Regions from separate parts of the Kitasatospora sp. NPDC041988 genome, predicted to be linked through region 1. Evidence: riboswitches for the same ligand, from Rfam matches in the RefSeq annotation. Region 1 holds a riboswitch; each other region holds the start of a gene.

Region 1 (5,655 bases):
TTCGTGGTGGGCGGTGGCGACCGCGAAGTCGCTCTGCCCGGCGGCGTCGATCAGCAGCCCGTCGAACAGGCTGCCCTTCTCCCGGCCGAGCGAGTGCAGCTCCACTCCCCCGGCGGCGTTGCCGTACAGCACGCTGGCGGTGTAGTCGAAGTCGTTGAGGTAGGCGCCGTGCTCGATGCCCCAGCCACCGTTGTGGTAGGCCGCGAACTCGGTGACCACGTGATGGTGCTGGGCGTTCAACCAGACGAAGATCCCGTCCTGCAGGTTGTTGTGGGCCAGGCAACGCTGGAAGGTCCAGACCCCCTCGCTGTTCTCCGGCCACTCGAAGCCGGACGCCCCGTTGGCGCCCTGGACGCCGACGGCCACGCAGTCCAGCGCCTTGCCGCCGGTGCCGGCGCCCAGGTTGAAGCCGGTGAGCCGGTAGGCGCGCGGATTGGGCTCCAGCACGGTGCGGGAGGCGACGCAGGACTCGTAGACGATGTCGTCGGACGGCTGCTGCGGGGTGCGGGTGTCCAGCGGGCCGTCCCACCAGTAGGCGTCCTCCCAGGTGTCGTGGCTGATGCAGCTGCGGAAGGTGATGCCGTGGCTGGCGTGCGGGACGTACGCGTGGTTGCCGGCGTCGCGGACCACCACACCCTCGACCACGGTGCCGCGGGTGGCGTCCCCGAGCAGGTGGAAGTGGAGCCCGTACCGGCCGAGGACGGGGGCGGTGACCGGGACGGCGCCGTCCGGGCCCTTCCAGGTCTCCTTGGTCTCGGCGCGCGGGCCGACCCAGCGCAGGGCTGCGTGCCGGACGTCGGCCCGGCGGGAGCTGGTGACGTGGACGTGCGCCCGGCCCTTGGTGGTGCCCTCGACCCGGACGCTGCGGGTCAGGTTGAGCACCTCGGCGCCGACGGTGACGCCCCCTCCGGCCGCCACCCGCGGGTGGGCGTACTTGAGCGGTGCCGCCAGGGTGACGGTGGATCCGCTGACGGACCGGACGGAGACGAGGTCGTAGCGGGCGGAGAAGCCCTCCTCGTCCGGCGGGCCGGTCGGGGTGACGGCCAGTTCGTCGCCGGGCTGCCAACCGGCGGGCGGGGCGGCCAGGGTGAGGCTGGTGTCGCCGGCCCGCAGCTCGCCGGCGGCGCGGACCCAGGCGGTCCTGGCGGCGCCGTCCAGCCGCAGGTACCCGGCGCCGGTGACCCAGAGTCCGACGTCGGTGTCGACCACCTTCATGCCGTCGCCCTGGAACCGCTTCTCGTCGACGGCCGGGAAGCGCAGGGTGTGCACGGCGGCGCCGTCGGGGGCGAGGGCGAGGGTGCCGCGGACCTCCACGTTGCCCGCCGAGGCGAGGGTGACGGTGCGGTCGGCGGCGAAGGTCAGCGCGCCTGACGGCTCGACCAGCAGCGAGGCGACGGTGGCGTCGGTGTCGAGCAGCACCTTGTCGGTGATCCGGACGGCGCTCTGCGGGCCGGGCACCTTGCCGCCCCAGCCGGCCGGGTCGGACCAGCGGCGGCCGCCCTGGTCGACGGTGGGCGCCGCGGCGGGCTGCCCGGGTGCGGCGGGGGTGCCGTCCGGGGTGCCGGCGGGCGGCGGCGCGCCGTGGCCCATCCCCGCCGCGTCCGGGTCGGTCCCGGCCGCGGCGGAGCCGCCGGCGGCCGCGACGGGTTCGGCCGGGCCGCCCAGCGAGCGGCGCAGGACCTCCTCGCCGCTGACCGCCGCGAACACCGTGCCGACGGCGAGCCAGCGCAGCATCGTCCGGCGGCGTACGGGAGTTCGCGGATCGGCGGGCGGGATGTCCGGTCTGCGGCGTTTTGCCCGGCGGTACACCCGGCGGCGCTCTTCCGCCGGACGGCTCGCGTCCGGCTCCTCGTCCATGGCCATCGTTGCGTAGCCCTCCCCCCAGACGGCTGCGTCAGTCCTGACCCTCTGAAGCATAGGCAGTTGCGTTGACCCCGACGGGCGTTGCGCGAAAACGGTCATTTCTGATCATGGTGGACAGCCATCCGACACCCCTCCCGCAAACCGTGACGAGCGTCACACATGTTTGCGGTTTGAACTTAAGTCTGCTTAACGTGCTCCCCGTTCGTGGCCACACGGACCCAGCTCATCCGCAACGCCGAGTCCTGCCGTCGGGTGCGCTGGCAGCTAGAAAACGCACCACGGCAGGAGCGGGGGAACCACAGGTAAGTCGCCCCGGACCGGTCCGCGTACCGGTTCAGGGCTAGGGGTGAAGCCGCGTCCACAGCGCGGCCGGGCAACTCCAGCCCGAATCCGACAGCTCACCTCGCAGGCGTGGGAGAGGACCGCATCTTCATGCTGCCCACCAACGGCACCCGCCTGTCCGGCCGTACCCGTCGCGCGATCGCCACCCTCGGCGTCGTCGGCATCGGCCTCACCGTCCCCTGCCTGACCTCCGGCACCGCCTCCGCCGCCTCCGTCGCCACCTGGGACAAGGTCGCCCAGTGCGAGAGCACCGGCAACTGGAGCATCAACACCGGCAACGGCTTCTACGGCGGCCTCCAGTTCACCAACAGCACCTGGGCCGAGTTCGGTGGCACCGCGTACGCGGCCCGCGCCGACCTCGCCACCAAGGACCAGCAGATCGCGATCGCCGAGAAGGTGCTCGCCGTCCAGGGCCCCGGCGCCTGGCCCGTCTGCTCCGTCCAGGCCGGTCTGACCAAGGGCGGCACCCCCGCCGCCGTCGACACCACCACCGCCGCCAAGCCCGCCGCGCAGACCCCGGCCCCGGCCGCCAAGCCGGCCACCCAGGCGCAGCCCCAGGCCGCCGCCAAGCCGGCCGCGCCGAAGGCCGACCGGGCCCCGGCCTCCACCGACTCCGCCAAGCCGCAGGGCGACCAGAACTGGTCGCAGAAGTGGCAGGACAAGGCCGACGACTACACCGTGGTCGCCGGCGACTGGCTCTCCTCGATCGCCGACAAGAACCACGTCCAGGGCGGCTGGGAGCGGCTGTACGAGCTCAACCGCTCCACCCTGGCCGACGGCCCGCACGTCATCTACCCGGGCCAGCACCTGACCTTCGGTGACCGCGCCAAGGACCAGGCCTCGGACGAGTCCGGCAAGAACTTCGACTGGTTCAACCGGTCCTCCGGCAACTCCGGCCAGGCCGCCGCCGGCACCGCCGCCGCCAAGCCGGCCGCGCAGACCCAGGCCGCCAAGCCGGCCGCCCAGGCCCAGACCCAGGCGCCCGCCCAGGCCGCCACCGGCAGCATGGCCGCCGCGGTCGCCTTCGCCGAGTCGAAGGTCGGCCAGGCGTACGTCTACGGCGGCACCGGCAACGGCGGCTGGGACTGCTCCGGCCTGACCCAGGCCGCGCTGCGCGCCGCGGGCATCTCCGTCCCGCGCGTCGCCGCCGACCAGGCCGCCGCCTCCACCCACGTCTCGCTGGACGCCCTCAAGCCGGGCGACCTGCTGTTCTGGTCCAACAACGGCCAGGACTCCGGCGTGTACCACGTCGCGATCTACATCGGCGACGGCAAGTACGTCGAGGCCGCCAACCCGAGCGCGGGCGTGCGCACCCAGACCATCGCCAACTGGGCCCCGGACTTCGCCGGCCGGGTCTGACCCACAAGCGGCTCCCGAGCCGACACCGGTACGCCGAAGCCCCCGGGGAGAGTCTGGTCGCTCCCCCCGGGGGCTTCGGCCTGCCCTCCCCACGGCGGCGAGCGGGACGGCGGAGGCCGTGGTGGAATCAGCGCGCAGCGGGCATGCTGCTGCTTCGCACCCGAGAAGGAGTCTCCATGGCCCAGGTCACCGTCACGCTCGACGCCAATCTCGCCATCGACGTGATGATGCTCGCCGGCACCAGGAACCCGCAGGACGCCGTCGAGCTGGTCCTGCGCGACTACCTGGCCCGGGGCCGGCGCACGGAGACCAGGACCGGCGACGCCGCCGACGGCCGGCGGGTCAGCCCGGACCGCCCGACCGCCCAGGAGGGCTGAACGACGCAACGACCGGGGCCCGGAGAGCGGATTGCTCTCCGGGCCCCGGTCGTCGTCGTTCAGCGGGCGCCGGCGCCCGTGGAGCCGCGCATCACCAGCTCCGGCTGGAACATGAACTCCCCGCGCTGGGCGGCGTTCCCGCCCACCTCCTCCAGCAGGGCGTCGACGGCCGCGGTGGCCATCGCCTCGACCGGCTGGCGGATGGTGGTCAGCGGCGGCTCGGTGAACGCTATCAACGGCGAGTCGTCGAAGCCGACCACCGAGACGTCGTGCGGCACCGAGAGCCCGCGCTGGCGCACCGCGCGTATCGCGCCGAGCGCCATCATGTCGCTGCCGCAGACGATCGCCGTGCAGCCCTTGTCGAGCAGCGCGCCGGCCGCCGCGTGCCCGCCCTCCACGCTGAACAGCGTGTGGTGGACCAGCGCCTCGGCCTCCTCCTGCGTCTTGCCGAGCACCTCGCGCATGGCCGCGGTGAAGCCCTCGATCTTCCGCAGCACCGGCACGTACCGGCGCTGCCCGACGGCCAGGCCGATCCGCTCGTGGCCGAGTTCGGCCAGGTGCTGGACGGCCATCCACATCGCGGCCCGGTCGTCCGGCGAGATGAACGGCGCGTCGATCTTCTCGCTGAAGCCGTTGATCAGTACGAACGGCACCTGCCGGCCGGTCAGCCTGGCGTACCGGTCGTGGTCGGCGGTGGTGTCCGCGTGCAGGCCGGAGACGAAGACGATGCCCGCCACGCCCCGGTCGACCAGCATCTCCACCAGTTCGTCCTCGGTGGAGCCTCCGGGCGTCTGGGTGCAGAGCACCGGCGTGAAGCCGTGCCGGCTCAGCACCTGCTCGATCACCTGCGCGAGCGCGGGGAAGATCGGGTTGCTCAGTTCCGGGGTGATCAGCCCGATCAGGCCCGCGCTGCGCTGGCGCAGCCGGGTCGGCCGCTCGTAGCCGAGTACGTCCAGCGCCGCCAGCACGGTCTGCCGGGTGGTGGCGGAGACGTTCGCCTTGCCGTTGAGTACGCGGGAGACGGTGGCTTCGCTGACCCCCGCCTGCGCCGCGATGTCTGAGAGTCGCGCCGTAGTCACGGTCCCAGAGCCTATTGCAACCACGTCAGACCGCCCACCAGTCGGTGCTGTCCGGAGCGAGCACCGTCTCTCCGCCGTCCACCACGGCGTCCGCGGAGGAGAGCAGCAGTCGGCCGGGGGCCGGTATCCGGACCGGCTCGGCGGTGGTGTTGACGGTGCAGACGAAGGAGCCGCGGCGGAACGCCAGGGTGCCCTCGGGGCTGTCCAGCCACTCCACGCCGGTGCCGGCGCCGAGGTCGGCCTGTGCGCGGCGGACGGCCAGCGCGCTGCGGTACAGCTCCAGCGTGGACGTCGGGTCGCCGGTCTGCGCCTCGACGCTGAGCTGCGCCCACTCGGCGGGCTGCGGCAGCCAGCTCGGGCCGCCGGCGGCCGGGCCGAAGCCGTACGGGGCCTCGGTGCCGGACCACGGGATCGGGACGCGGCAGCCGTCGCGGTAGCCGTCCTGGCCGGCCTGGCGGAAGAACGACGGGTCCTGGCGGACCTCGTCGGGCAGGTCGGTGACGTCCGGCAGACCGAGCTCCTCGCCCTGGTAGACGTAGGCGGAACCGGGCAGCGCGAGCATCAGCAGGGTGGCGGCGCGGGCCCGGCGCAGGCCGAGTTCGCGGTCACCGGCGGTGCGGATCTGGGTGCCGAGG
Region 2 (5,655 bases), on a different contig from region 1:
CCGCTACGGCACCTGGAACCCCGACCAGGTCGCCCTCCTCCCCGACGCCCCGCTCTGGCTGGCCCCCTGAGTCTTCCGTGCGGGGGGAGAGAGGTGCGGCACAGGGAGTCGGGTGGACGGACTTTGCGCGCGGGCGTGCTGTCGGAGTGGCGGCGCGCGTGGGTGGTGGGGTGCGGACGTGGGGTGCGCGGCACTGGAGGTCGGGCGGGCTTCGACGCCGGGGAACGGGAGCCGCGGTGCCCGGCCCGACCACCGGCGCCCCCGGGAAACGCAGAGGCGGGCCGCGGTCGGGGGCGGGTAGGTTCGGAGTGTGACGAATTCTCCGGGCGCGAAGTTGATCCTGCTCACCACCACCCACCGGGTGGCCCCCGGTCTGCTGGCGTGGCCGGCGTGGGAGGCCTTGCGGTCGGCGGGGCGGGTGCTGGCGGGGGACGCCGGGAATCCGCAGCTGGCGGCGGTGCGGCAGGCCGGGGTCGAGGTGGAGGTCGTGCCGCCCGGTTCGGCGCCGGCGCTGGCGCGCCTGCTGACCGAGCTGCCGGCCGAGCAGCCGGCCGGGGCGGGCCCGACGGTCTGGCTGGGCAGCCCGGACGGCGACCCCGGGCTGACCGACGCGCTGGCGCGCCTCGCGGTGGAGCACGCGGGCGAGGTGCCCGAGATCGAGGTGCTGCCGGGCTCGTACGACCTGCCGGGTGCGCGCCTGCTGGACCTGGTCTCGGTGATGGACCGCCTGCGCTCGCCCGGCGGCTGCCCCTGGGATGCCGAGCAGACCCATGCCAGCCTGGTGAAGTACCTGGTCGAGGAGGCGTTCGAGCTGGTCGAGGCGATCGAGGAGGGGGACCGCGAGACGCTCCGCGAGGAGCTGGGCGACGTCCTGCTCCAGGTCTTCTTCCACTCGCGGATCGCCGAGGAGCACCCCACCGACGCCTTCTCGATCGACGACGTGGCGGGGGACATCGTCGAGAAGCTGATGTACCGCCACCCGCACGTGTTCGGGGACACCGAGGCCGAGGGCGCCGCCGAGGTGGAGGCGAACTGGGAGGCGCTGAAGGCGGCCGAGAAGTCGGATCGCGAGTCGGTGCTGGACGGTGTGCCGGCCGGGCTGCCGTCGCTGGCGTACGCGGCGAAGCTGGTGTCGCGGGTGCGCCGGTCCGGGGTGGCGGGCGTGCCGGACGCGCCGTACGAGCTGCCGGCGGAGCTCACCGCGGAGTCGGCGGGCAGGCTGCTGCTCGCCGTGGCGCAGCGGGCGCACGACGCGGGGGTGGACGTGGACGCCGCGCTGCGGGCGGCCGCGCGCGAGTACCGGGACGCCGTCCGCGGCGCCGAGGGGCTCAAGCCGAAGGACTGAGGCCGGACCGGCCCGGGCGAACGCCGCACCAGTCCCGGGGCGACCCCCGGACCAACCCGGGCGACCCCGGGCGGCCCCGACTCCCTTCCCGGGGCCGGTCGGGTCAGACCGTCGCCACGTCCTCCACCGGCCGGCGCTGCTGCGGTATCACGACCTCGCCGATGGCCTCGCCGACCAGCGCGAGGAGCTCGGCGAGCCGCTCCAGGTCGAGGTGGTCGGGCAGCTCGGCGAGGGAGACGATCCGCTCGCCGTCCGGGCCGGCCACGCAGAACAGGTCGATCGGTCCGAGGTGCTTCTCGGCGGTGTCGACCAGGGCGGCGACGTCGCTGGGCCGGCGGATGTCGCCGCAGACGCCGACGACCGGGCAGCCCGGCCGGTCGAGCTCGGCGGCGAGGTCCTCGGCGATGCCTTCCCGCTGGTCGGCGACGAGCACGCCGACGGCGCCGGCGGCGGTGAAGCGGCGTGCGAGATCGGCACCCGACCCGCCGTCGAGTACGGCGATGACCACGACTGCCCCGGTGACCCGCATGGTGCGCTCCTCCCTGTGGGCGGCTCCGCACCGGCGCCCACGTGTTGCTTTGCGGAGGATCGTAGGCTTGTCCTGACCCTCCGCAACAGGGATTACCCCTCAGGTGACCAGGCTCACGCCTGCCACGCCGAGAACCCGCCGAGTGCGGGCCGGGAACCGCCCCGCCGCGGCCCGGTGGCCGACCGGCCCGGCAGGGGAACCTCGCCGATCCCCACCGGATACCGTCGACGCATGCCAGTTCAGCCCGATTCCGCCCGCCCGCCGCTCTTCACCTGGGACTTCGCCGCCGACCCGTACCCGGCGTACGCGTGGCTGCGGGAGCACGAGCCGGTGCACCGCACCACCCTGCCGAGCGGGGTGGAGGCGTGGCTGGTGACCAGGTACGCGGATGCCCGGCAGGCGCTCGCCGACGGCCGGCTCTCCAAGAATCCGGTCCACCACAGCGAGCAGGCCCACCGCACCGGCAGGGTCGGCATCCCGGGCGAACGCCAGGCCGACCTGATGACGCATCTGCTGAACATCGACCCGCCGGACCACACCCGGCTGCGGCGCCTGGTGTCGAAGGCGTTCACGCCCCGCCGGGTGGCCGAGTTCGAGCCGCGGGTGCAGCAGCTCACCGACCGGCTGATCGACGGTTTCGCGGAGCGCGGCAGCGCCGACCTGATCCACGAGTTCGCCTTCCCCCTCCCCATCTACGCGATCTGCGACCTGCTCGGCGTGCCGGCCGAGGACCAGGACGACTTCCGTGACTGGGCGGGCATGATGGTGCGCCACACCAGGCCGGGCCAGGGCGGGGGGCAGCGCGGCGGCGTGGGGCGGGCGGTCAAGCGGATTCGCGCGTACCTGGCGGAGCTGATCCACCGCAAGCGGGCGGACCTCGGCGACGACCTGATCTCCGGCCTGATCCGGGCCAGCGACCACGGCGAGCACCTCACCGAGAACGAGGCCGCGGCGATGGCCTTCATCCTCCTCTTCGCCGGCTTCGAGACGACCGTCAACCTGATCGGCAACGGCACCTACGCGCTGCTGCGCAACCCGGACCAGCGGGCGTTGTTGCAGGACTCGGTCGCCCGCGGCGAGAGCGCCCTGCTGGAGACCGGGATCGAGGAACTCCTGCGCTACGACGGGCCGGTGGAGCTGGCCACCTGGCGGTTCGCGACCAGCCCGCTGACCATCGGCGGAGTGGACATCCCGGTCGGCGATCCGGTGCTGGTGGTGCTCGCGGCGGCGGACCGGGACCCGGCGCGGTTCGCCGCCGAGAACACCCTCGACCTGGCCCGGACGGACAACCCCCACCTGGGCTTCGGGCACGGCATCCACTACTGCATCGGTGCCCCGCTGGCCAGGCTGGAGGGCCGGGCGGCGCTGGCCACCCTGCTCACCCGGCTGCCCGATCTGCGGCTTGCCGAAAGCCCGGAGAATCTGCGCTGGCGAGGTGGCCTGATCATGCGTGGACTTCGCGAACTTCCGGTCGAATTCAGTCCCGAGAAGAAGCTCGCCACAAGCTGACAACCCCTCCGTGAGCTGCCGCAGAACCGTCTGCCGGAGTCTCAGATGTCACGGTCTGAGACCTCGACACACTGATGGGGCGTCTCCGACACGCCGCAACTGGGGGATTGAATCACCATCAACCCGGACATACCGCCGCCGTTGGTGGGCGATCGACCACGCGCCGTAATTTCTGTGTGATATCGGCGATATGAGCTTGTGATTGGTAAGAGGATCTGTCTACCCTCCGTGGAGTTCGCAGCTGCGGACCTCGTGCGCGGAACGCCGAATCCTGCCCGCCGCGTCACGGGAAACCGACCAGACCCTGGGCAGGGGCGGGGGAACCAGGTTTGTTGCCGTCCCCCACGGCTTGGGGTGAAGCCGCCCACGCGGGCAGAAAGCTTTCCGCGTGACGCGGCCGGGCCACCTCCCGGTCCGAACCCGACAGCTCACCTCGCAGGCGTGCGGAGAGGGACCTCGTCATGCTGTTCGTTGGAACCGGCCGTCACCGTCGTCGCACCCAGACCGAGAAGGCCATCGCCGTCGCCGGCGTGGCCGGCGTCGGACTCGCGATGCCGATCCTCACCGCCACCGGCGCCTCGGCTGCCCCCGTCTCGACCTGGGACTCGGTCGCCCAGTGCGAGAGCGGCGGCAACTGGAGCATCAACACGGGCAACGGCTTCTACGGCGGTCTGCAGTTCACCTCCAGCACGTGGAAGGCGTACGGCGGCACCTCGTACGCGCCGCAGGCCAACCAGGCCAGCAGGGCCCAGCAGATCTCGGTCGCCGAGAAGGTCCTCGCCTCGCAGGGCCCGGGCGCCTGGCCGGTCTGCTCGCAGAAGGCCGGCCTGAGCAAGGGCGGTGCCCCGGCCTCGGTCGACGCCTCCTCGGATGCCAAGCCCGCCGCGCCGAAGCCGGCCCAGCCGAAGCCCGCGCAGCAGCCGGTCCAGCAGCAGGCCCAGAAGCCCGCCGCCCAGTCGCACGCCCAGCAGCAGACCCAGCCGTACGCGCAGCAGGAGACCCAGGCCCCGGGCTTCTCCGGCCACGCCGGCTGGGATGCCGAGGCCAAGGTGTACTGGTACCAGAACAACGGCGGTTGGTACTGGACCAGCCACCCGAGCGTCTACCAGCAGTTCGCCGGCCAGGCCGCGAGCCAGGACGCGAGCCAGGACGCCCACGCCGCCCAGAGCGCTCCGGCCGCGCCGAGCGCCCCGGTCGCCCAGCAGCGCGCCGGCCACGGCTACACCGTCCAGTCCGGCGACACGCTGGCCGGCATCGCCGCCACCCAGGGCGTCTCCGGCGGCTGGCAGTCGCTGTACGACGGCAACCGCGGCACCGTCGGCACCGACCCGAACCTGATCCTGCCCGGCCAGGTGCTCAACCTCGGCTGAGCGGCCCCGCCTTCACGGTGATTCGACGAAGGGGGCCGGATTCGGCCCTCTTCGTCCACATCTGGTCGCCTTTCATGGGGCAACCAGGTGAACTACCGGGGGGTAGTAGGGCCACACGCTGAGACGGGACCGAGGTCAACGTGGCCCCGAGAGCCCGTGCGGTTAGGCTCTGGTCGTAACGACTCCGCAATCGTTCGTCCGACAGCACCCACCGTCAGTCGAACCTGCTTCCGCTAGGAGATGCCTCGTGCCGTCCATCGATGTCGTCGTAGCCCGTGAGATTCTCGACTCGCGTGGCAACCCCACGGTCGAGGTCGAGGTCGGCCTCGACGACGGCAGCACCGGCCGTGCCGCTGTCCCGTCGGGTGCCTCTACCGGTGCCTTCGAGGCCCTGGAGCTGCGCGACGGTGACAAGAACCGCTACTTCGGCAAGGGCGTCGAGAAGGCCGTCCTGGCCGTCATCGAGCAGATCGGCCCGGAGCTGGTCGGCTACGACGCCACCGAGCAGCGCCTGATCGACCAGGCCATGCTCGACCTGGACGCCACCCCGGACAAGTCCTCGCTCGGCGCCAACGCCATCCTGGGCGTCTCGCTGGCCGTCGCGCACGCCGCCTCCGAGGCCAGCGACCTGCCGCTGTTCCGCTACCTGGGCGGCCCGAACGCGCACGTCCTGCCGGTCCCGATGATGAACATCCTCAACGGCGGCTCGCACGCGGACTCCAACGTCGACATCCAGGAGTTCATGATCGCCCCGATCGGCGCGGAGTCCTTCTCCGAGGCCGTCCGCTGGGGCGTCGAGGTCTACCACACCCTCAAGGGCGTCCTGAAGGAGCGCGGCCTCTCCACCGGCCTCGGCGACGAGGGCGGCTTCGCGCCGAACCTGGACAGCAACCGCGAGGCCC
Region 3 (5,655 bases), on a different contig from region 1:
ACGACGGCATCAGTGTCCACCTGCACCTGGACGTCGCCCACGCCGTCCTCGCCACCCCGTACGGCACCAGCGCGCTCACCGGCGCCGATCTCGCCCTCGCCACACCCGACCCGCTCGCTCCGTACGAGGCCGGCCTGCTCACCCACCTCGCCGACGACCACCCCGACGCGCTCGCCGTGCTCACCCGGCTGATCGACCCCCACCTCCTCACCGGGCGACCGGAGATCCGCCCGCTCGCGCTCGACCGGTACGGCCTGGTGCTCCGCCTGGACCACCCGCACGGCCACCGCGATGTCCGTCTGGTCTTCCCCGAACCCGCTCACGACGCCGACGAGTTCGGCCACCGGGTGCACCAGCTGCTGACCGCCGCCCACAGCGGACTGCCCGCCCACCGGTTCTGACCGGACGGACGGGCAGCACGAACTGACCTTCGGGCCACACCAACCTGACGGCCGATCAGGCTGCCACGGGAATCGGCGACCTGATCAGTCGAACGAAAACGGCCGTGACCCCGGTCCGGAATACCCGGCCACCGCCCATCCCCGACGCCGGTCCGAAGACCGCCGAAAACCGCCGGAAACCGCCGGAAACCCGGCCGGCACCGGACCGGAAACCCGGCCGGAAATCGGACCGGAGACCCTCCCGGAAACAACAGCGGCCGGCCCGGCTCGCGAAGTAGCTTCGCGAGCCGGGCCGGCCTGGGCGTGTCCCGCGCCCGTTGTTCCGCCGGAGGTGCGGCGATCACCCGGTCGAGCGGTCACCCGACATGACCATCCCGGGAGGTCGTACGCCCCGCACCTTGCGGTGGTCTCTGCCCGAAGGTCAGATGGAGACGCCGTGCGCCCGCAGGTAGGCGATCGGGTCGATGTCCGAGCCGTACTCCGAGCCGGTGCGGATCTCGAAGTGCAGGTGCGGGCCGGTCACGTTGCCGGTCGCACCGGAGAGGCCGATCTGCTGGCCGACGGTGACGGTCTGACCGATCTTCACGCCGATCGAGGACAGGTGCGCGTACTGGGCGTACTTGCCGTCGGCGAGCTTGATCTCGACCTCGTTGCCGTAGGCGCCGCCGTTGCCGGCCTTCACCACGGTGCCGGCCGCAATGGCGCGCAGCGGGGTGCCGGTGGAGGCGACGAAGTCGGCACCGGTGTGGTGGCCCGAGGCCCACATCGAGCCGGCCACGCCGTAGGCGGTGCCGAGCTTCGGGTTGGCGAGGGGGGCGACGTAACCGGAGGTGCTGGCCACCGCGGCCGGGGCCGGGGTGGTGGCCGGGGCGGCCGGCTTGGCAGCGGCGGGCGCCGGCTTGGTGGCCGGGGCCTGCGCGGGCTTCGCGGCCTGGACCGGCTTCGGGGCGGCGGCGTGGGCGGCCGGCTTCGCGGAGTCCTGCGAGGCGGACTTGGCGGGGGCGGCCGGCTTGGCGGCCTCGGCGGCGGCCGGAGCGGCGGCGGCCTTGGTGCCCAGCGCGAGCTGCTGGCCCGGGAAGATCAGGTTCGGGTTGCTGCCGACGACCGAGCGGTTGTGGTCGTACAGCGCCTGCCAGCCACCCTCGACCTGCTTGGCGTTGGCGATCTTCGACAGGGAGTCCCCGCCGACGACCTTGTAGCTCTCCTCGGCCGGGGCGGCGGCCGGCTTGGCGGCCTCGGCGGCCGGCTGCGCGGCGGCGGCCGGGGCGGCGTCGACGCTGGTGGCGCCGGTCCAGGTGCTGGTCTGCGCGGGCTTCGCGGCCGGGGCGGTGTGGGCCTGCGCGCTGATGGTGGTCACCAGCGGAAGGGCGAACGCGGCGCCGGTGACGGCGGTGGCGATGCCGATGCGGGCGGCGCGGGGCAGGGCGATACGACGAGCATGTGCGGGCATGGGGAATTTCCTCTCCGACGCCTGCGAGGTGAGCTGTCGGGTTCGGGCTGGAGTTGCCCGGCCGCATGTGCGGCTTCACCCCAAGCCGGACCGTGAATTCCGGTCCGGCGACTTACCTTTGGGTCCCCCGCTCCTGCCGAACAGAGTTCAGTTCGTACCACCGGGCAGCGGCAGGACTAGGCGTTCCACCCGGTGGCCACCCGGGCCAACGCCGGGCGGTCGCTGAACTAAAACCCATCCATCCGGGTGAAGCAATGTCGATCTCTTGAACCGGAAACAAAAGCCGGGAAGACGGTGACACTCCGAATGATCGGCTGCACAGTATGTGCACAATCGATTCACCGCGCGCCACTGATCCACGACGCTCCGCCGATTTCGGTGCCCGTCCGCATGTGATCGGCTACGGAAAGCCATTCGCCGACACACCCCCGGTGAGCCTTGTCACGTCGCCCCCCGGGGGCGGACGATCAGGCCGTGACCACCTCCGAGGCCGGCACCCTGCGTCTGGGCACCGCGCAGGGCCGCTGGGTACTACTGGCGACGGTGCTCGGCTCCAGCATGGCGATGCTCGACAGCACGGTGGTGAACGTCGCCCTGCCCCGGATCGGCACCGATCTCGGCGCCCCGCTCGCCGCCCTGCAGTGGACGCTCAACGCCTATCTGCTCACCCTGGCCGGGCTGATCCTGCTCGGCGGCGCGCTCGGGGACCGCTACGGCCGGCGCCGGGTCTTCCTGCTCGGCGTGATCTGGTTCGCCGTCGCCTCGGCCGCGTGTGCCGCCGCGCCCACCATCGAGGTGCTGATCGCCGCCCGCGCGGTCCAGGGCATCGGCGGGGCGCTGCTCACCCCCGGCTCACTGGCGATGCTTCAGGCCGTCTACCACCCGGACGACCGCTCGGCGGCGGTCGGCCTCTGGTCGGGCCTGGGTGGGGTGGCGGCCGCGGTCGGCCCCTTCCTCGGCGGCTGGCTGGTGGACGGCCCCGGCTGGCGGTGGATCTTCCTGCTGAACGTCCCGCTGGCCGTGGTGGTCGTGGCCGTGGCCTCCCGGCACGTGCCGGAGAGCCGGGACGAGAGCGCGACCGGCCGGTTCGACGTGCTCGGCGCGGCGCTGGCCGCGCTGGCCCTGGGCTCCGTCACCTATGCCCTGACCGCGGCCGGCGACGGGCTGACCCCCGGGGTCTGGCTGACCGGCGCGGCCGGGCTGCTGCTGGGCGCGGCCTTCATCGTGGTCGAGCGCCGCACCCAGGAGCCGATGCTGCCGCTCGGCCTCTTCTCCTCCCGGCTGTTCACCGCGGTGAACCTGGTCACCCTCTGCGTCTACGCCGCCTTCAGCGGGGTGTTCTTCCTGCTGGTCGTGCAGCTGCAGATCGTCTCCGGTTTCTCCCCGCTGGTCTCCGGGCTGGCCCTGGTGCCGATCACCGTGCTGATGCTGGCGTTCTCCGCCCGGGCCGGCCGGCTCGGCAAGCGGATCGGCCCACGGCTGCCGCTCACCGTGGGCCCGCTGCTCTGCGCGGTCGGCGTCCTGCTGATGCTGCGGATCGGCGCGGGGGCCTCGTACTGGACGGACGTGCTGCCGGCCGTCACCGTGATGGGCTGCGGGATGGTGCTGCTGGTCGCACCGCTGACCGCGACCGTGCTGGCGGCGGTGGAGGTCCGGCACGCGGGCATCGCCAGCGGCGTCAACAACGCCGCCGCCCGCGCGGCCGGTCTGCTCGCGGTCGCCGCGCTGCCCGCACTCGCCGGGCTCAGCGGCGACGCCTACCAGGTGCCGTCCTCGGTGGACTCCGCCTTCCGGACGGCGATGCTGATCTGCGCCGGGCTGCTGGTCACGGGCGGACTCATCGCGTTCACGACCGTCCGGGGCAACGTCCTCGCCGCCGAGGACCACCCGGTGGCCGAGCCGGACTGCCGCTACTCCTGCGGCACCAACGGCCCGCCGCTCGACCCGGGCCACCTCCCCGCCGGAACCGCCTCTGGAACGACGTCCGCCCCGCGGGCCCCCGGAACGCCCGAGGGCCCCGCCACCTGACCGGCAGCGGAGCCCTCGTATGCCTGGGAGTCGTCTGAGCAGTCGCCCGAGGAACCGTCAGAGGATGTCGCCGGGAGCGTACTTGGCGGCCTCCGGGTAGGCGGCCGCAACGGCCTCGACCTGGCGGACGACCTCGGCGACCTGCGCACCGGCCGCGCCGGTGAAGGAGAGCCGGTCGGCCAGCAGCGCGTCCAGCGCGGCCCGGTCCAGCGGCATCCGCTCGTCGTCGGCGAGCCGGTCCAGCAGCTCGTTCTCCCGGGCGCCGGCCCGCATCGCCAGTGCCGAGGCGACGGCGTGCTCCTTGATGACCTCGTGCCCGGTCTCCCGGCCGACGCCCGCGCGCACCGCGCCCATCAGCACCTTGGTGGTGGCCAGGAACGGCAGGTAGCGGTCGAGCTCGGCCTCGATCACGGCGGGGAAGGCGCCGAACTCGTCGAGGACGGTCAGGAAGGTCTCCAGCAGGCCGTCGAAAGCGAAGAACGCGTCCGGCAGCGCGACCCGGCGGACCACCGAGCAGGAGACGTCACCCTCGTTCCACTGGTCGCCGCCCAGCTCGGCGGTCATCGACGCGTAGCCGCGCAGGATGACAGCCAGGCCGTTGACGCGCTCGCAGGAGCGGGTGTTCATCTTGTGCGGCATCGCGGAGGAGCCGACCTGGCCCTCCTTGAACCCCTCGGTGACCAGCTCGTGGCCGGCCATCAGGCGGATCGTCTTGGCCAGGCTGGACGGCGCGGCGGAGAGCTGGACGAGCGCGGTCAGCACCTCGAAGTCCAGCGAGCGCGGGTAGACCTGGCCGACGGAGGTGAGCACGTTGTCGAAGCCCAGGTGGCCGGCCACCCGGCGCTCCAGCTCGGCGAGCTTGTCGGTGTCACCGCCGAGCAGGTCCAGCATGTCCTGAGCGGTGCCGACCGGGCCCTTGATCCCGCGCAGCGGGTAGCGGGCGATCAGCTCCTCCAGGCGGCGGAAGGCGACCAGCAGCTCGTCGGCGACGGTCGCGAAGCGCTTGCCCAGCGTGGTCGCCTGCGCGGCGACGTTGTGCGAACGGCCGGCCATGACCAGCTCGGTGTACTGGGCGGAGAGCCGGCCCAGGCGCACCAGCACGGCGACCGTGCGGTCGCGCACGTGCTCCAGCGACTGGCGGATCTGCAGCTGCTCGACGTTCTCGGTCAGATCCCGGGAGGTCATGCCCTTGTGGATCTGCTCGTGGCCGGCGAGCTCGCTGAACTCCTCGATCCGGGCCTTCACGTCGTGGCGGGTGACCCGCTCACGGGCGGCGATCGAGCCGAGGTCGACCTGGTCGATCACCCGCTCGTAGTCGGCGACGGCGCCCGCGGGCACCTCGACGCCGAGGTCCTGCTGGGCCTTCAGGACGGCGAGCCACAGGTGGCGCTCGAGGACCACCTTGTGCTCGGGGGACCAGAGCTGGGCCAGGGTCGCCGAGGCGTACCGGGAGGCCAGGACATTGGGGATCTGGGGCTTCGCGCTCACGCTTCGCAAGCCTAACAGCCGAGGTCAGCCGGAACGCCGCCGGACCGGGCAGACGGCCACGGCCGGTACGCGGCCCGGACACCCGGGCTGCCCGGACACCTGGGATGCCCGGACACCCGGGCTGCCCGGACGCCCGGGCTGGTCGGGCACCCGGGCCACGCGGAGGCCCGGCCTACTGAGCGCCGGCCACCCGGCCGGTCAGCACCGGCAGCACCTGGGCGCAGATCGAGTGCAGCGACACCCGCTGCTCGTCCGTCATCGCCTCGAAGGCCTGGTGGGTGCGGCTCA
Region 4 (5,655 bases), on a different contig from region 1:
ATCCCCGGCCTTTCCGTTGCCTTCTCGGATGGTGCCTTATCGGCCACTCAATTCTTAATACCTTATTTCGTATGCCGGTGAATGGTGAGGTGGGCGGCACGCTCCGCCGGGACGGGGGCACGGCGGACCGGCCGGGACGGATGTGCGGCACCGGGCGGAGGTCGAGTAGGATCTGCGAGCGGCGAGGGCCTATAGCTCAGACGGTTAGAGCGCTTCCCTGATAAGGAAGAGGCCACAGGTTCAAGTCCTGTTAGGCCCACCACCGCGAAGGGCCCGGAGCGATCCCGCTCCGGGCCCTTCGGCGTTTCCGCCGCCTCCTCGCGCAGCTGGGCGGCTCAGGCTCCGGGCCAGTCGCGGAGGCCGTGGGTGAGCACGGTGATCAGGCGGTCCTGGGTGTCGCCGAGGTCCTCGGCGAGCTGGAACGCGCCGCCGATGGAGAGCGAGGCGAAGCCGTGGGCCACCGAGCGGACGGCGCGGGCGGCGTGGATGGCCTCGGACCCGGAGAGCCCGTACTCGCGCAGCACCGCGATGATCACGCCGACCAGTCGCGTGGCCGCCCGGGTGAGGTCGTCGTCCGGCTGCGGGGCCTGCGGGAGCGCGTTGTAGCGGTGCGGGTGTTCGGTGGCGTACGCGTGGTAGGCGCGCAGGACGGCGGCGACGGCGTCGTCCCCGCCGCGGCCGAGGGCGGCCTCGGCGAGCCGGTCGGCCAGCTCCTCGGTGACCCGGACGGCGATCAGCCGCCGCAGTTCGGCAAGGCCGCCGCTGACGTGCTTGTACAGCGAGGGCGTGGCCACGTTGGCCCGCACGGCGACGGCGGCGAGGGTGAGGCCCTCGGGGCCCTGCTCGTCGATGAGGGCGAGGGCGTGGCCGACGACCTGCTCGGGGGTGAGTCCTACTCGGGGCATGGGGACGGTTCTCCGTGGTTCCGGTTCCGGGGTGTCGGGAGGCTCGGGCCGGCTCGGCAAGCCCGGCCCGGTGTGGCTCAGGCCCGGTGCGGCTCAGGCCCGGTTCGGCTCGGGCTCGGCCCGGTGCGGCTCAGGCCAGCTCGGCGAGGAACGGCAGCAGCGCGTCGGCGGTGGCCTGCGGGTGGTCGGCCATCGGGTAGTGGCCGGCGTCCTCGATCATCACCTTGCGGGCGCGCAGCGCGGCGGCCTGCCGGTCGGCGACCAGCTCCGGCTTGGGGAAGTCGGGGTCCTTGCTGCCCATGACGACCAGCGCCGGGCACCGCACGGCGGCGGTCCAGCCGACGGGCGCGGAGTCCCCGTGGACCTGGCCGCGGGTGGCGGCCTTGCGGCCGGGCGTGCGCATCGCGGCGACCAGCCCGTCCACGTACGCGTCGAAGTCGGCCGGCTTGGCGGTGGGGTAGGCCATCCTCCGGTGGTAGAGGCCCCAGAACGCGGGGGAGTGCACCAGCAGCGTGCCCATCACGGCGAACATCGCGCGCTGCAGGGCGTTCGGCGGCAGGTTCTCGACGAAGGCGTCCAGCAGGACGATCCCGGCGACCCGCTCGGGCGCGTCCCCGGCGGCCTTGACGACGGTGGCGCCGGTGTACGAGTTGCCGGCGAGGACGGCGCGCTCGATGCCGAGGTGGTCGAGCAGGGCGAGGACGTCGGTGGCGATCGCGGCCGGCGAGTAGTCGTCCCAGGCGATCGAGGACTCGCCGAAGCCGCGCAGGTCCATCGTGATCACCCGGTGGCCGGCGGCGATCAGCAGCGGGCGCAGGTGGCGGTAGGCGGCCCGGCTGTCGAGCATCCCGGGGAGCAGGACGACGGGGGCGCCGTCGCCCTGCTCGGTGTCGTCGTAGGCGAGCCGGCCGCCGGGGACGTCGAGGTACCGGGTGGTGGGGGCGGTGGTGCCGGGCATGGGGGCCTCCTCGGTCCGCCGGAACGGTCATCGGCGGTTGTGCCGATAGCCATAAAGCTAAGGCTAATAGCCTTAGCCGTCAAGCGGTCGACGGCAGCCGCGTCCGAGGGGTGGTCGGGAGGTGGCGTCAGACCCCCTCCACCTTGAACGGGTCGTGCTCCGCCAGCAGCTTCTCCAGGCGGGCCTGGTCCACCCGGGTGACGATCTCGTTGGTCTCCTGCTTGTCGCGGATCACCTTGGCCAGGGTGAACGAGGAGGTGACGGTGTAGAGCAGGCCGATCCCGAGGAAGGCCCGGGTCCAGCCGCCCACCGGGAGGTAGGCGATCCCGACCGCCAGGGTGCTGGCGGAGAGTGCGAAGGAGAGCACGGCCTGGACGTAGTACGCGGCCGTGGTGCGTGACTGCATCGGTGCGTTCATGGCGCCAGGATGGCCGTGCCGGCCAGGCCGCACATGAGTAGAAGTACTCAGATGGGGGGTCGTTCGTTGACGTCCAATCACGTTCGGTGGTGTCAGTAGTCGTCAGTTGTCGCCAAACGCCCCAAAACGCCCATCAGGTCACGTAGTGTCCGGACTGTATCCGGATGCCCCGGACGGATGGCTTGGAATCAGGGGCTCCTAGGATTAACGTTTGATAACGCAGCGCGGTCCGCAACGCCGTACCCAGACGGCACCGTGCGCCGTCGCCTAATCCCACCGGCCGGCCTCCGGGCAGGTCAGGGAGCCGGGGAACCACGTTCCTTGGGGTGAATCGGCCGGGCCCAGGCCCAGCCGTAGGAGACCTTCCTGCTCCGAACCCGTCAGCTAACCCGGTAGGCGCGAAGGAAGGAAAGGAGCGCGCCTCCGTGGCGTCGACGCACTCTCCGGCACACCTGCCCGGCTCCCCCGCCGGCACCCAGCTGCTCGACCACCCGTGGCCGCCCGCCCACCCCGGCGAGTACGGCGGGCCCTCCGACGAGGCCGCCCCGCAGGCCGCCGAGGCCAGCCGGCACCGGATGCCGCGTCAGACCCGCGGGACGGCGCCACTGCTCGGCGTCACCGCCGTCGCCGCCACCCTGGGCGCCACCGGCTTCGCCTCCGCGACCCCGGCCGCCGCGCCCGCCGTCGAGGCCCCCGACGAGACCCCGGTCGCCCTCAGCGCCGACCCCGGCCTCGCGCTCGCCGCCCGGATCCAGCAGCAGGCCGACAGCCAGCGCACCGCCGCCGAGGAGACCGCCCGGCTCCAGGCCGCCAAGGAGGCCGAGACCAAGCGCGCCGCCCAGCAGCAGGAGGCCAAGCGGGCCGCCGAGGAGGCCGAGAAGGCCAAGCTCGCCGCCATCAACCTGCCGGTGCGCGACTACAACCTCTCCGCCCACTACGGCCAGAGCGCCTCGTACTGGGCCCACCTGCACACCGGCCTGGACTTCGCCGCGGACACCGGCACCCCGGTCTACGCGGTCGGCCAGGGCACCGTCACCTCGGCCGGCTGGGCCGGCTCCTACGGCTACCGGATCGTCGAGACGCTGCCCGACGGCACCGAGATCTGGTACTGCCACCTCTCCTCGATCATCAAGGGCTCCGGCAAGGTCGTCCCCGGCCAGCAGCTCGGCAAGGTCGGCGCCACCGGCAACGTCACCGGCCCGCACCTGCACCTGGAGGTCCGCCCCGGCGGCGGCGCCCCGGTCGACCCGGAGACCTGGTTCGAGCAGCGCGGCATCACCCCCTGACGCACCGCACCCCCTGACGCACCGCGAGGAGAGGGCGCCCCGGCCGGGGCGCCCTCCCGCGTCTCACTCCGCCGGCAGCTGCGCCAGGTACGCGTCGATCTCCTCCTGACCCGGCTCCGGCGCGAGGTCCGGGAACTCCGCCACCAGCAGCCGCGGCAGCCCCGGCACCGTCCACTCGCCGAACAGGTCCAGCGCCGCCTCGACCGCCGCCTCCTCGAACGCCCCGAAGTCCCCGGCCAGCTCGTCCGGCATCGGGCGCCCCAGCGCCGTCAGCTCCGCCAGATTGCGGTAGCTGCGCCGCATCAGGCCCTGCTCCAGCAGCCGCCGCGCACCGTCCGTCGCCATCCCGACCGAGAGCACCCGGGTCGCGCCCCAGCCCTCCTCGTCCGCCTCGTCCAGCCACCCGGCCGGCGCCAGCGCCTCGAACGCGGCCCGCCGGTCCTCCTCCGCGAGCTCCCGGAACGCCGCCAGCCACTCCCGCACCGCCGCCTCGTCGGCGAGGTCCACGTCGTGCGCGCACAGCAGCACCGCGTACAGCCGGGGCCAGGTCACCAGGTCGGCCCGGCGCAGCAGCCCGGCCGCCACCTCGCCCTGCCACTCGGCCTCCGCGTGCAGCCGCTCCTGCCGCTTGGCGTTGAGCCGCTTCGACGCCCGCTGGTGGTCGATCAGCAGCCGTACCGCCTCTCCGTACGCCAGCGGGTCCTGCTCCGGCGCGGGCTGGACGTACAGGTGGAGCCGCTCGTACAGCAGCTGCTCCACGGCATCCGAGGTCAGCTCCGGCCAGCCGTCGTGCATCCTGCTCTCGCCCAGCTCCAGCAGCGCCAGCACCGCCCGCAGCGGGGACTCGGCCACCGGCGCGCGGCCCTCGGCCTCCGCCCAGGCGAGCAGGTCGGCGGCCTTGGTGCGCGGGGCGAGCCGCAGGTCTTCTTCTTCCATGTCACGTACGGTAACCGGAAAGCCCCGGGTAGGGTCGGCAGACATGGTCCCCGTCCGACTCACCGGCCCCCGCCTGGCCATCCGCGAGTTCCACCACACGCCGGGCGACATCGACGCGCTGCACGCGATCTTCGGCGACCCGGAGGCCACCCGCTACCTGCCCTTCGAGCCGCGCGACCGCGAGGACTGCGCCGACCAGATCGAGCAGTACCTGGAGGAGGCCCTCCAGGACGAACGGACGGTCTACCGGCTCGCCGTCACCCGGCACGCCGACGCGGCCGACCCGGCCGACGCCACCCCGATCGGCAACGCCGCCCTCACCCTCGGCAGCCACCGCTCCGCCTGCCTCGGCTACGCGCTGCGCCCCGACGCCTGGGGCAACGGCTACGCGGGCGAGATCACCGGGCTGCTCTGCGCGTTCGCGTTCGGGCCGCTCGGCCTGCACCGGCTGGCCGCCCGGGTGGACGTGGCCAACGACGCCTCCGCCCGAGTGCTCACCCGGGCCGGCTTCCAGCAGGAGGGCCGGGTGCGCCACCACGTGTACCTGCGCGGCGCCTGGCACGACTCCTTCCAGTACTCCCTGCTCGCCGACGAGTGGCCGCCGCTGCTCGCCGACGAGTGGCCGCCGCGCCGAGCACGGGGGACGACCGGGGGTTAACCCCACCCCCGCCTCGCCGGGGAGCCGGATGTCCGCCCGGCCCGCCGTTTGACATGGTTGAGCCATCAGCCCGACCGGCACCGCCGCAGACCCGAGGACCGAGGCCCAGGCCATGAGCACCAGCGAGAGCATGCAGCGCAGCGAGTACGACCGGTACGAGGGCGTCCGCCGCACCCAGGAGCCGCCGTACGCCTGGCGGGCCCCGTTCTCCTCCTACTTCTACCGGGAGCTGGGCTTCGCCCTCGGCGGCCTGCCCGTCGCCCTCATCGGTTTCACCTTCGCCGTCACCGTGTTCTGCTTCGGCCTCGGCACCTTCCTCACCGTCCTCGGCCTCCCGGTCCTGGCCGGGCTGACCAGCGGCGCGCGCGGCCTCGGCCGGCTGGAGCGGGCCCGGACCCGCTCCATGCTGGCGCTCGACGTGCCCGGACCGGCGCCGGTGCGGGTGGTGCGCCCCGGGGCCTGGGGCGCGATCACCGCGCGGCTGGCGGACGCCG

What was found. A riboswitch is a leader RNA that binds a small molecule or an ion and turns the genes downstream of it on or off. The one in region 1 is predicted to bind cyclic di-AMP.
Region 2: it holds a riboswitch for cyclic di-AMP, as region 1 does, so the genes downstream of both, ACZ6NC_RS30115 (LysM peptidoglycan-binding domain-containing protein) here and ACZ6NC_RS25830 (transglycosylase family protein) in region 1, are expected to answer to the same signal.
Region 3: it holds a riboswitch for cyclic di-AMP, as region 1 does, so the genes downstream of both, ACZ6NC_RS07345 (M23 family metallopeptidase) here and ACZ6NC_RS25830 (transglycosylase family protein) in region 1, are expected to answer to the same signal.
Region 4: it holds a riboswitch for cyclic di-AMP, as region 1 does, so the genes downstream of both, ACZ6NC_RS22795 (M23 family metallopeptidase) here and ACZ6NC_RS25830 (transglycosylase family protein) in region 1, are expected to answer to the same signal.

Annotation. Positions count from the first base shown of each region.
Region 1 covers NZ_JBVJCO010000027.1:135,792-141,446, reverse strand. Annotated here, with positions in the region: gene ACZ6NC_RS25835 (hypothetical protein) at 1-1,863, opposite strand, end outside; cyclic di-AMP (ydaO/yuaA leader) riboswitch at 2,126-2,290, shown strand; gene ACZ6NC_RS25830 (transglycosylase family protein) at 2,275-3,564, shown strand; gene ACZ6NC_RS25825 (hypothetical protein) at 3,741-3,941, shown strand; gene ACZ6NC_RS25820 (LacI family DNA-binding transcriptional regulator) at 4,001-5,020, opposite strand; gene ACZ6NC_RS25815 (glycoside hydrolase family 13 protein) at 5,046-5,655, opposite strand, start outside.
Region 2 covers NZ_JBVJCO010000036.1:85,025-90,679, forward strand. Annotated here, with positions in the region: gene ACZ6NC_RS30095 (hypothetical protein) at 1-70, shown strand, start outside; gene ACZ6NC_RS30100 (nucleoside triphosphate pyrophosphohydrolase) at 311-1,345, shown strand; gene ACZ6NC_RS30105 (SDR family NAD(P)-dependent oxidoreductase) at 1,449-1,874, opposite strand; gene ACZ6NC_RS30110 (cytochrome P450 family protein) at 2,106-3,383, shown strand; cyclic di-AMP (ydaO/yuaA leader) riboswitch at 3,669-3,839, shown strand; gene ACZ6NC_RS30115 (LysM peptidoglycan-binding domain-containing protein) at 3,845-4,753, shown strand; gene eno (phosphopyruvate hydratase) at 5,001-5,655, shown strand, end outside.
Region 3 covers NZ_JBVJCO010000005.1:34,019-39,673, reverse strand. Annotated here, with positions in the region: gene ACZ6NC_RS07350 (DUF2470 domain-containing protein) at 1-401, shown strand, start outside; gene ACZ6NC_RS07345 (M23 family metallopeptidase) at 823-1,851, opposite strand; cyclic di-AMP (ydaO/yuaA leader) riboswitch at 1,855-2,014, opposite strand; gene ACZ6NC_RS07340 (MFS transporter) at 2,326-3,879, shown strand; gene purB (adenylosuccinate lyase) at 3,937-5,367, opposite strand; gene ACZ6NC_RS07330 (MarR family winged helix-turn-helix transcriptional regulator) at 5,540-5,655, opposite strand, start outside.
Region 4 covers NZ_JBVJCO010000023.1:22,201-27,855, reverse strand. Annotated here, with positions in the region: tRNA gene ACZ6NC_RS22815 (tRNA-Ile) at 186-262, shown strand; gene ACZ6NC_RS22810 (TetR/AcrR family transcriptional regulator) at 336-905, opposite strand; gene ACZ6NC_RS22805 (alpha/beta fold hydrolase) at 1,036-1,863, opposite strand; gene ACZ6NC_RS22800 (YiaA/YiaB family inner membrane protein) at 1,991-2,281, opposite strand; cyclic di-AMP (ydaO/yuaA leader) riboswitch at 2,536-2,694, shown strand; gene ACZ6NC_RS22795 (M23 family metallopeptidase) at 2,707-3,567, shown strand; gene ACZ6NC_RS22790 (hypothetical protein) at 3,631-4,503, opposite strand; gene ACZ6NC_RS22785 (GNAT family N-acetyltransferase) at 4,547-5,161, shown strand; gene ACZ6NC_RS22780 (sensor domain-containing protein) at 5,274-5,655, shown strand, end outside.